DNA from 3 places in the Streptomyces sp. NPDC051684 genome. Region 2 is predicted to be linked to each of the others. Evidence: riboswitches for the same ligand, from Rfam matches in the RefSeq annotation. Region 2 holds a riboswitch; each other region holds the start of a gene.

Evidence for each region. Region 2 has a riboswitch for cobalamin ahead of ACIA8D_RS27580 (ABC transporter substrate-binding protein). Riboswitches for the same ligand answer to the same signal wherever they lie in the genome.
Region 1: it holds a riboswitch for cobalamin, as region 2 does, so the genes downstream of both, ACIA8D_RS33890 (CbtB-domain containing protein) here and ACIA8D_RS27580 (ABC transporter substrate-binding protein) in region 2, are expected to answer to the same signal.
Region 3: it holds a riboswitch for cobalamin, as region 2 does, so the genes downstream of both, ACIA8D_RS34030 (ABC transporter substrate-binding protein) here and ACIA8D_RS27580 (ABC transporter substrate-binding protein) in region 2, are expected to answer to the same signal.

The regions. Positions count from the first base shown of each region.
Region 1 covers NZ_JBITCS010000038.1:7,866-11,117, reverse strand. Annotated here, with positions in the region: gene ACIA8D_RS33905 (short-chain fatty acyl-CoA regulator family protein) at 1-584, shown strand, start outside; gene ACIA8D_RS33900 (hypothetical protein) at 607-942, opposite strand; gene ACIA8D_RS33895 (CbtA family protein) at 1,039-1,803, opposite strand; gene ACIA8D_RS33890 (CbtB-domain containing protein) at 1,826-2,047, opposite strand; cobalamin riboswitch at 2,083-2,225, opposite strand; gene alaS (alanine--tRNA ligase) at 2,294-3,252, opposite strand, start outside.
Region 2 covers NZ_JBITCS010000025.1:21,902-25,153, forward strand. Annotated here, with positions in the region: gene ACIA8D_RS27575 (short-chain fatty acyl-CoA regulator family protein) at 1-1,161, shown strand, start outside; cobalamin riboswitch at 1,242-1,370, shown strand; gene ACIA8D_RS27580 (ABC transporter substrate-binding protein) at 1,422-1,955, shown strand; partial or broken gene ACIA8D_RS27585 (ABC transporter substrate-binding protein) at 1,972-2,181, opposite strand; gene ACIA8D_RS27590 (hypothetical protein) at 2,092-2,478, shown strand; partial or broken gene ACIA8D_RS27595 (HAD-IC family P-type ATPase) at 2,611-3,147, shown strand.
Region 3 covers NZ_JBITCS010000038.1:40,173-43,424, forward strand. Annotated here, with positions in the region: gene ACIA8D_RS34025 (class I SAM-dependent methyltransferase) at 1-732, opposite strand, end outside; cobalamin riboswitch at 925-1,053, shown strand; gene ACIA8D_RS34030 (ABC transporter substrate-binding protein) at 1,106-2,668, shown strand; gene ACIA8D_RS34035 (ABC transporter permease) at 2,670-3,252, shown strand, end outside.

The sequences.
Region 1 (3,252 bases), on a different contig from region 2:
ACGACGCAGCCGAACGCGTCCGTTACGACATCGAGTTGCTGTCCGCCCGCTTCGGCGTGGGATTCGAAACCATCTGCCACCGCCTGAGCACCCTGCAACGTCCCCAGCAGCGCGGTGTCCCGTTCTCCTTCCTGCGCGTGGACCGCGCCGGCAACATCTCCAAGCGTCAGTCGGCCACCGACTTTCACTTCTCCCGTCTCGGCGGCACCTGCCCCCTGTGGACGGTGTACGAGGCCTTCTCCGCACCTGGCCGCGTCCTCACCCAGGTAGCCGAGATGCCCGACGGGAAGCGGTATTTCTGGGTCGCACGGACCATCACACGGGGTGGCTTCGGACACCACGCGCCGCGCGCGGAATTCGCCGTCGCCCTGGGCTGCGAGCTGCGCCACGCGCAGCGTCTCGTCTACGCGGAGGGCGTCGCCCTGGACGATTCGCGAGCCGCGACCCCGATCGGTCTCGGCTGCCGGATCTGCGAGCGACGGGACTGCGCGCAGCGGGCTCGGCCGCCGGCCGGCAGTCGACTGGCCATCGATCCGGATCGGCGGGCGTACGTGCCGTATCCGGTGGAAGGCCGTCCGCGCTGACGTCCTGGTGGGTGGGGACGGATCAGCCGTTGGTCACGTCTCTGTGCCGCCGCAACAGCTCAGCGATCGCGCAGCGCGGGCACTCGCCGTCCTTCTGGTGATCCTTTTGCGATGCCCGGGGAGACGGAGCATTGCCGCCTGCGGGACAGGAGTCCGCGCCGCACTGCTCGATGAGTTCCTCCAGCCCCTGCACCAGACGTGCCGTGCGCTTGGCTTCCTGAGCCAGTACGCGGACTCGAGCGCTCTGCCCGCCGATCTGGCGGCGGCTCGCGAGAAGCTGCGCATACTCGTCGAGTGTCAGGGCGACCGCTTCGCGACCGCCGAGCGTGATGTGTCGCGGCTCGGGTTGTCTCCCCACGCGGCTCCTCGATTCGTCGCCTCATCGGTGGTGCCTGTGAAACGCGAGAGGGCCCTCGGTTGGTTCCGCGGGCCCTCTCGCGTGCGTCGGATCAGGTCACTGCCCGGCGGGCACCGGCGCCTGCCCGGACACGGCGGTCGCGGGCTTCGGGTTCAGCAGGCGTTCGGCCAACTCACCGAAGACCAGGCCGAATCCGCCCCACAGGACGGTCTGCATGGCGAGGGCGGAGAGCCGGAAGCGCCACAGCAGCGCGGCCGGGAAGTGCTCCGGCACCTCGTTGATGACGGGCAGGAACTGATAGGCCAGTCCCACGACTACGGCGAAGCCGAGGACTGCGGTCACGGTCGCCCACCAGGTGCCGAGGCGGGGTGCGAGGCGCTTGCCCAGAATCGTCGCGGCGACCGCGAGCAGCACGCTCAGGACCATCATCAGGAAGTACAGGGTGGTCCGCTTGCCGATGGTGTCGGGGTTGCCGACGGCGGGCGGGTTGGCCGGGTACTTCAGGAACGGAACGACGTAGACCGCGAGCAGGGCGCAGCCGGAGAGCAGCAGCGCCGTGGCGCGCGGGCCGAAGCGGCCCACCCGGCCCAGGGCGAAGCAGTAGGCAAGGGCCGCGATGCCGCCGAAGGCGACCCCGTAGACGAGGACGCCGGTGGCGAGACCGGCCGTGGACTGCAGGCTGCGGGAGACGAGTTCGACCTCGTCGCCGTGCGAGTGCCCGGCGTGGGCCTCCTCGAAGCCGATTGCCTTGTCGACCATCGGCTCACCGAGCCAGTAGGCGATGACGAGAGCAAGCACGCCGGCTGCGAGACCGGCGAGCATGCCCCGAACAAGCAGGTTACGTACGGTGGTTGAGTTCATGAGAAAGCTCGTGTCCCTCTGGTCAGTGGCAGGGGAAACCGAGCAGGTGACGGGCGTCGTGCACCCATTCATGAACCTCCGCGCCGCTGAACACGGACGTGGCGCCCTGTTCCGCGCCGACGAAGTACAGCAGGACCAGCATCAGGATGCCGAAGAAAGCCGCCCAGGGGGCAATGGCCTTCAACGGCAGCTTGGCCGGTATGACAGGGGTGGTGGCGGTCGGCTGGGCGACATGCTGCGCCATGGCAGGGCCTCCTCGGGAGTTCGCGTCCCATCTCGGTGGTGCACAGGACGACAGTCACGGGTCTGACTCACCAGCGGTCCGGGAACAGCTGGAACACAGTGGCGCGACCGTGCCGGACTCTCACCGGCTTCCGTCGTACCGTCGTCGATAACGGAGAGACGTTACCGCGTGTCGCGTTCATGGCCAAGACCACCCCTGTCGCCGCGGGCTGGGACGAACAAAGACGTCTACAAGACGAGTCGGTGATCAGGATTCGCTCGCGACGATGGAAGGCAGGTCGGCCAGGAGCTTTCGGAGGCGTTCGGCGGCAACCCCGCCACCTTGGGCGATGTCCTGGTTACCGCCACCCCGGCCGTCCAGTAGCGCCTTGACCAGGGCGGAGGCATGTAGACCTGTATCGGTGGCGGCGCGATTGGCTGCGATGACGAGGGCACCCTCCTCAGTGGCGACCGCGGTGGCACCGGGCGTGTTCGCCGGGAGACGGTCGCGGACGGCGAGAGCGAGAGCGCGCGCTTCCTGCGCCGCGCCCGGCACCAAGGCGGTCACGACGAGTGTGCCGCTCGCGTCGACCGCCTCCGAAACCAGTTGCTCAGCTTGTGCGGCGACGCCCTGTGCCTTGAGGCGTACGTTCTCGCGATCAGCGTTCTTCAGGCGGTCCAGCAGACCAGTGATCTTCTCGGAAAGCTCGCCACGGGGTGCTCCGATCTGCTCGGCGATGCTGGATACGAGGTCGCGTTCGCGGGCCAGATAGTTGAAGCCCTCGATGCCGACGGCCGCCTCCAGGCGGCGCATGCCCGCGCCGACGGAGGACTCGCCAGTCAGCGCGACGGTGCCGACTTGGGAAGCGTGCTCGACGTGGGTGCCGCCGCACAGTTCGCGTGACCAGGCACCGCCGATCTCGACGACGCGGACCTTCTCGCCGTAGGTCTCGTCGAACAGGGCGAGCGCGCCGATCTCCTTGGCCTCGGGCAGCGTCATCCAACGCACGCCGACGGGCAGGTCCCTGCGCAGGGCGCGGTTGGCGGCTTCCTCGATCTCGCTGCGCACGGCCGTGGACAGGGCTCCGCGCCAGGGGAAGTCGAGGCGGAGGTGGCCGGGCCGGTTGTAGGAGCCGGATTGCAGGGCGGTCGGGCCGAGGGTCTCGCGCAGGGCGGCGTGCAGGACGTGGGTGCCGGAGTGGGCCTGGCGGGCGCCGAGTCGCCATT
Region 2 (3,252 bases):
GTCGGCGCGACCGACCTCACCGAGCTCGCCTCGCGGATGCCGGAGGTCGCGCAGGTCCTGCTCGACCTCGGCCGCCGCAACCAGCGCCTGGCCGAGCTGGTCGGGGGACACGACGGCCGTGACCCGCGGGGCCTCGACGCCCCGCGCTCCCCGCACGAGGAGATCCGCGAGTACTTCTACCGCCGCCAGAACTACCTCCACGAGATCGACACCGCCGCGGAAGAGGTCGCCGCCTCCGTCGGTATCCGTCCTGGAGAAGTGCTCAGTGCGCTCGCGGCCCGCCTGGAAGACCGGCACGGCACACGCCTCAGCACCGAGTCCGGCGACAGCCTCCACCGTTACGACCACACGACGCGCACCCTGCACCTGTCGCCGCGACTGCGCCCGGGCCAGCGCGCGTTCCGTATGGCCACCCAACTCGCCCTGCTGGAGCACGCGGACGACCTGGACCGGCAGGCGGCCGAGGACTTCGTCCCGGGCATACCGGCCCACTCGCTGGCCCGCATCGGCATCGCCAACTACTTCGCCGCCGCGCTCATCCTCCCGTACCGCGACTTCCACGCGGCGGCCGAGGCGGTGCGCTACGACATCGAACGCCTCACCGACCGCTACGGGCTCGGCTACGAGACGGTCTGCCACCGCCTCAGCACCCTCCAGCGACCTCGGCTGCGCGGTGTCCCCTTCTCCTTCATGCGCGTCGACCGGGCGGGCAACGTGTCCAAACGGCAGTCGGCCACGGGCTTCCATTTCTCGCGCGCGGGCGGCACCTGCCCGCTGTGGAACGTCTACGAGGCGTTCGCCGCGCCCGGCCGCATCCACGTCCAACTGGCCGAAATGCCGGACGGAAAACGGTACTTGTGGACCGCCCGCGCCGTCACCCGGCACCGGGGCGGCTGGGGCGAACCCGGCAAGACCTTCGCGATCGGCCTCGGCTGCGAACTGCGTCACGCGCACCGGCTGGTCTACTCCGACGGTCTCGACCTCGGCCGCAGCGCCGCCGCGACCCCGATCGGGATGGGCTGCCGCGTCTGCGAACGCCTCGAATGCCCGCAGCGGGCCGCGCCGCCGCTGGGGCGGCCGCTGCGGATCGACCAGCACTCCAGCACCTTCGTGCCCTATCCCGTGGCACACGACGACTCGCAGGCCCCGCACCCTCAATGACCGCCGAAGGATGCACGGGCCCCACCGGACCGACGGGCTCGCCGCCGCATACGTCACAATGGGCGCACGAGGCGACGGGGACCAGGAAGCCGGTGTGAATCCGGCGCGGTCCCGCCACTGTGACCGGGAAGCGGTCCTCCCGCATGCCACTGCCCGCGCGAGCGGACGGGAAGGCGGAGGCGAGCGATGATCCGGGAGCCAGGAGACTGACCCGTCGCCGGTCCAGCAGCAGGGGCGAGGACACCCCGGAGAGGATCGATGTGACGACGCATGCCTGTACAGAAGCGGGAAGAGGCCCCGAGCCCGGCAGGCGCGGGGTACTGGCCGCCGCAGGTGCCCTGGCTCTCGGCGGAGCCGGGCTGCTCACCGGGTGCGGTGGTGACACCGAGGACGGGTGCGGCGGCGACCGGTTCCGTGCCGCGTTCACCTCCGGCGGCTCCCAGGAGACCCTCGACCCGCACGTCGCACCGAACTTCGTCGACCAGGCCCGCGCCAAGGCCCTCTACGACACGCTCGGCACGTACGCGGACGACATGTCGGTCCGCAAGCGGCTCGCCGAGTCCTGGGAGTCCAACGCCTCCGGCACCCGCTGGCACATACGCCTGCGCGAGGCGCGCTTCCACGACGTGAAGCCGGTCACCGCCAAGGACGTCCTCTACAGCTACCGGCGCGCCGCCGACCCGAAGACCGGCTCGCCCTCGCAGGTGCTGCTCTCCGCGATCGACTTCGACGCCAGCAAGGCCGACGGCACGCAAGCAGCGCCGGCAACTCCGCCTCGGGCCGGGTCAGCTTGAGTTCGACGGTATGGGCCCCGATGGCACGGGAACGCTTCAGGTCGATGATGGACAGCGAGTTCTTCGCCAGCCGCTCGGAACTCTTCGGATCGAGGATGCGGGAGAGCGAGAACAGCACGTCCTCCGCCTCGAAGGCGTGACCGTCGTGGAAGCGGGCCGGGCGCAACTGGAAGCGCCAGACGGTGAGATCGGCGTTCGCCTCCCAGCTCTTCGCGAGCCGTGGCACCGGACGCAGTGTGTCGCCCAGCTCGACCAGTTTGTCGAAGACCGCCTTGCAGCGCGCCTGGTCGATGAACTGCCGTCCCACGTGCGGATCGAGCGTCTCCTTGGCGCCGAACCCCGGGAACACCGCCCGTATGGTCCCGCCGCGCCGCGCCTCGGCTTCGACGACGACTGGTCCGCGGACGCACCGCAGCCGGAGAGCAGCGCCGTCCCGACGGCCACGCCTCCCGCCAGCGACAGCACCGCGCGGCGGCTCCGTGAAGCAGCGACCGTCCGGTCCACTACGACCCTCACCCCTTAATGCACGTCATGTGCAATAACGGAATCATGGCAGATGGTGTAGGTGCCGGAAGAGGGGGTGTCATCACCAGGACGTCCTCACTCCGTCGCGGCGACGACGCTGGGCTTCTGGCTGAGGGCGGGCGCCGAGGCGCAGCTGGGGGTGCGCCCGGTCCTGGCCGCCGGCGACCGGGATGCCCCGGCCCGTGCCGTCGCGTCCCAACTGGCCATCGACACGGTCCACGCGGCCTGCTTGCCCGAGGACAGGGCCGCGCTCGTCGCCGTGCTCAAGGCCGAGGGGCGCCGGGTGGCGGTCGTCGGTGACGGTGTGAACGACGCGGCGGCGCTCGCCTCGGCGGACCTGGGGATCGCGATGGGGGCGGGCGCGGGCGCGGCGATCGGCGCCGCGGACGTGACCCTGGTGCGCGGCGACATCGAGGCACTGGCCGACGCCGTCCGCCTGTCCCGCACGACGCTCGCCACCATCCGCGCCAACCTGGTCCGGGCGTTCGGCTACAACGCCGCCACTGTCCCGCTGGCCATGGTCAGTCTGCTCAACCCGATGCTCGCCGCGGCGGCGATGTCGGTCAGCTCGGTGCTTGTCGTCGCCAACAGCCTGCGGCTGAGAGCCTGGCAGCCCGCTCCGGTCCGTTCGCGGGGGCCCCGGCGCGGCGAGAGGAGCGCCTGGTGACGGTCTCCCCGCCCGACGCCGGCCGGTCCGGACGTGCCTGGCGGCTCAAGCAGTCCGCACTCGCCGCGGCCACACCCCTGATCGCGTGCCTGCCGGCCCTGGCCG
Region 3 (3,252 bases), on a different contig from region 2:
CGCTTCGCCGAACCCGTGGCGCAGCAGTGTGTCGATGTGCCATTGGGTGGCGGTCGGGCGATCCCGGTGTGATGGGTCCGTGCGGGCCTGTCGCGGATCGCCCAGCAGGGCGAAGCGCTCGACGGCCGCGTCGGCGAGGTGCGGGTCGCGCGCTGCCTCGCCCCACCAGTCGGCCCAGTCGAGAGAACCCGACTGCCGCTGGTGGGTCTGGCGGTCGGTGTGGAGGGCGGCCAGGGCGGCGTTGAGGCGGGGCGCGGACTCGTCCTTCATGTGGTCGGCGTTGAGGAAGATTCCACCGTCGCGCAGCAGGCGGGCCAGATCGCCGTAGAGCCGGTCGAGGGGTTCGGTGTCGAGCCAGTGCAGGGCGGTGGCGGTGACCACGGCGTCGTACGACGTGTGGGGGAGGCGTTCGGTCCAGGCGGCGTCGGTCAGGTCGGCCTCGGTGAAGGTGACGCGGTCGTCGCCGGCGAAATGGCCGCGGGCGATGGCCAGCAGGAGCGGATCGATGTCGACGCAGGTGACGGTCGCTTCGGGGAGCCGGCGCAGCAGGCGGTCGGTGATACTGCCGGTGCCGCAGGCCAGATCGAGGACGCGCGGAGCGGTGCCTGCCACGGCCTCGACCGTGTCGATCATGACCCGGAACCGCTCCTCCCGGTCGGGCATGTACCACTCCTGCTGGCGGTCCCAGCTGGTCTGCCAGTGCTGCCAGCCGTCGAGAGGTGTTGCTGTCATGAGTGTGGCTGTCCCTTTCCTGGTGCTTCGCGCGGAGCCTGCGTGAGGCTCCGGGCCGTCCGCTGTCGGCGCCGGTGGACATTGTGGGCAGAGCCGCGACAGGTGCGTACGACCGCCCCCACCGACCGCCGGGGAACCGGGTGCCGGTCCCCATCGCCCCGTACGCCACAATGGGCGCACAGGGCGACGGGGACCAGGAAGCCGGTGCGATTCCGGCGCGGTCCCGCCACTGTGACCGGGGAGCGATCCTTCTGCACGCCACTGTCCGCGAGCGCGGACGGGAAGGCGGAGGCGAGCGACGATCCGGGAGCCAGGAGACTGACCCGTCGCCGGTCTGACGTCAGGGGCGAGGACACCCCGGAGAGGATCGACTGTGACGACGCATGCCCGGACGGAGCCGGGGCGGCGCCCGGAGCCCGGTCGCAGAGGTGTGCTCGCCGCCGGCGGTGCGCTGGCGCTCGCGGGGACCGGCCTGCTCAGTGGCTGTGGCGGCGATACGAAGGACGGCGGCGGAGGTGATCGGTTCCGCGCCGCGTTCACGTCGGGCGGCTCGCAGGAGACCCTCGATCCGCACGTCGCCCCGAACTTCGTCGACCAGGCCCGTGCCAAGGCCCTGTACGACACGCTCGGCACGTACGCCGACGACATGTCCGTCCGTAAGAGGCTCGCGGAGTCCTGGGAGAGCGACGCCTCGGGAACACGGTGGAGCGTACGGCTGCGCAAGGCCCGGTTCCATGACGGGAAGCCGGTCACCGCCAAGGACGTTCTCTACAGCTACCGGCGCGCGGCCGACCCCGAGGTCGGCTCGCCGTCGCAGGTCCTGCTGTCCGCGATTGACTTCACCGCGAGCAAGGCGGACGGCGACGGGTCCGTCGTCTTCGTTCTCAAGGCGCCGAACTTCGAGTTCCCCACCGTGTTCGCGGGCCCTGGCACCGAGATCATCCCGGACGGGACGACGGACTTCCGCAAGCCCATAGGCTCCGGCCCCTTCACCTACGTGTCCTTCACGCCGGGCGGCACCGCCCGCTACAAGCGCTGGGCCGACCACTGGGGCGGCGCCCCGCACATAGCCGAGCTGGAGATCGTTCCCGCGAACGAGGAGTCCGCGCGGCTCAACGCCCTCCTGTCCGGCCAGGTGCACTACGCGGCTGACATGGCCGGGGCCTCCGTGGAACGGCTGAAGAAGGACGGCTCGACGCGCCTGCTCACCGCGAAGCGCGCCACCGCACAGCAACTCCTGCTGCGCACCGGCCGCAAACCGTTCGACGACCCGCGCCTCATACGTGCCGTGCAGCTGGGCATCGACCGGCAGGCGCTCGTCCGCATCGCACTGGCTGGACACGGCGAAGCCGGCAACGATCTCTTCGGGATGGGACTGCGCGGCTACCCCGACGACCTCACGCCCCGCGAACGGGACGTCGACGCGGCGCGCAAGCTGGTGAAGCAAGCAGGCGCGGACGGACTGCGCATCACCGTGGAGACCAGTTCGGTCGACGCGGCATGGGAACCCGCGGCGGACCTGATGGCGCGGCAGCTGCGGGAGATCGGGCTGAGGCTGACCGCCAACACCCGGGCATCCAGCACCTACTTCAGCGAGATCAAGACCAAGGGCGTCGCCGCCTTCAACACCACCTCCACCCTGCCCGTCTCCGACTTCCTCCAGCAGCGGGTCCGCGGGGGAGCGGCCCGGAACCAGACCCAATACGCCTCGAAGAAGTTCGACGCGCTCCTCGACCGCGCGCGCACCACCCGTGACGAGCAGGAGCGGCTGGGCCTGCTCGCCCGCGCGCAGAAGATCGCCCGCGACGAGTCCGGACTGCTGGTGTGGGCCTTCTCCGACGCCAACGACGCCATCAGCCGTTCGGTCGGCGGGCTGCGCGCGGCGCCGCCGAACTCGCACAACTGGGCCCGCTTCGACCGGGTCCGCCTGGCCTGACGTGCGCGGCTACGTACTGCGGCGCTCCCTCTTGGCGCTCTTGCAGTGCCTGGTGGTGCTGGTCGCCGTGTTCGCCGTTGGCGCGCTGCTGCCCGGCGACACGGCCGACGTGCTGCGCGGTGAACTCGGCACGCCGGAACAAGTCGCGGCGCTGCGCCAGCAGTTGGGGCTGGACGAACCTGCCTGGCCCCGCTTCTGGCACTGGCTCGGCCACCTGCTCACCGGCGACCTGGGGCACTCGCTGACCACCGGGCTGCCGGTGGGCGACGACATCGGCCGCCGGATCGGCGTGACGCTGCTCCTGGGCGTACCGGCGCTGATCCTGGTCACCGTACTGGCGCCGCTGCTCGGCACGGTCTCGGGGCTGCGAGAAGGCAGTCGGCTCGACCGTGCCCTGAACACGGCCACGGTGCTGCTGCACGCCGTGCCCGAGTTCGTGCTCGCGCTGCTGCTGGTCGCCTCGGTCTCGCTCGCGGCCGGGCTGCTTCCGGCCACCGCGGTCGGAATGGACACGGCAGGTCTGCTGCGGCAGCCGTCCGTCCTGGTGCTTCCCGTGGTCGTACTCACGGCACGGCACCTCTGCG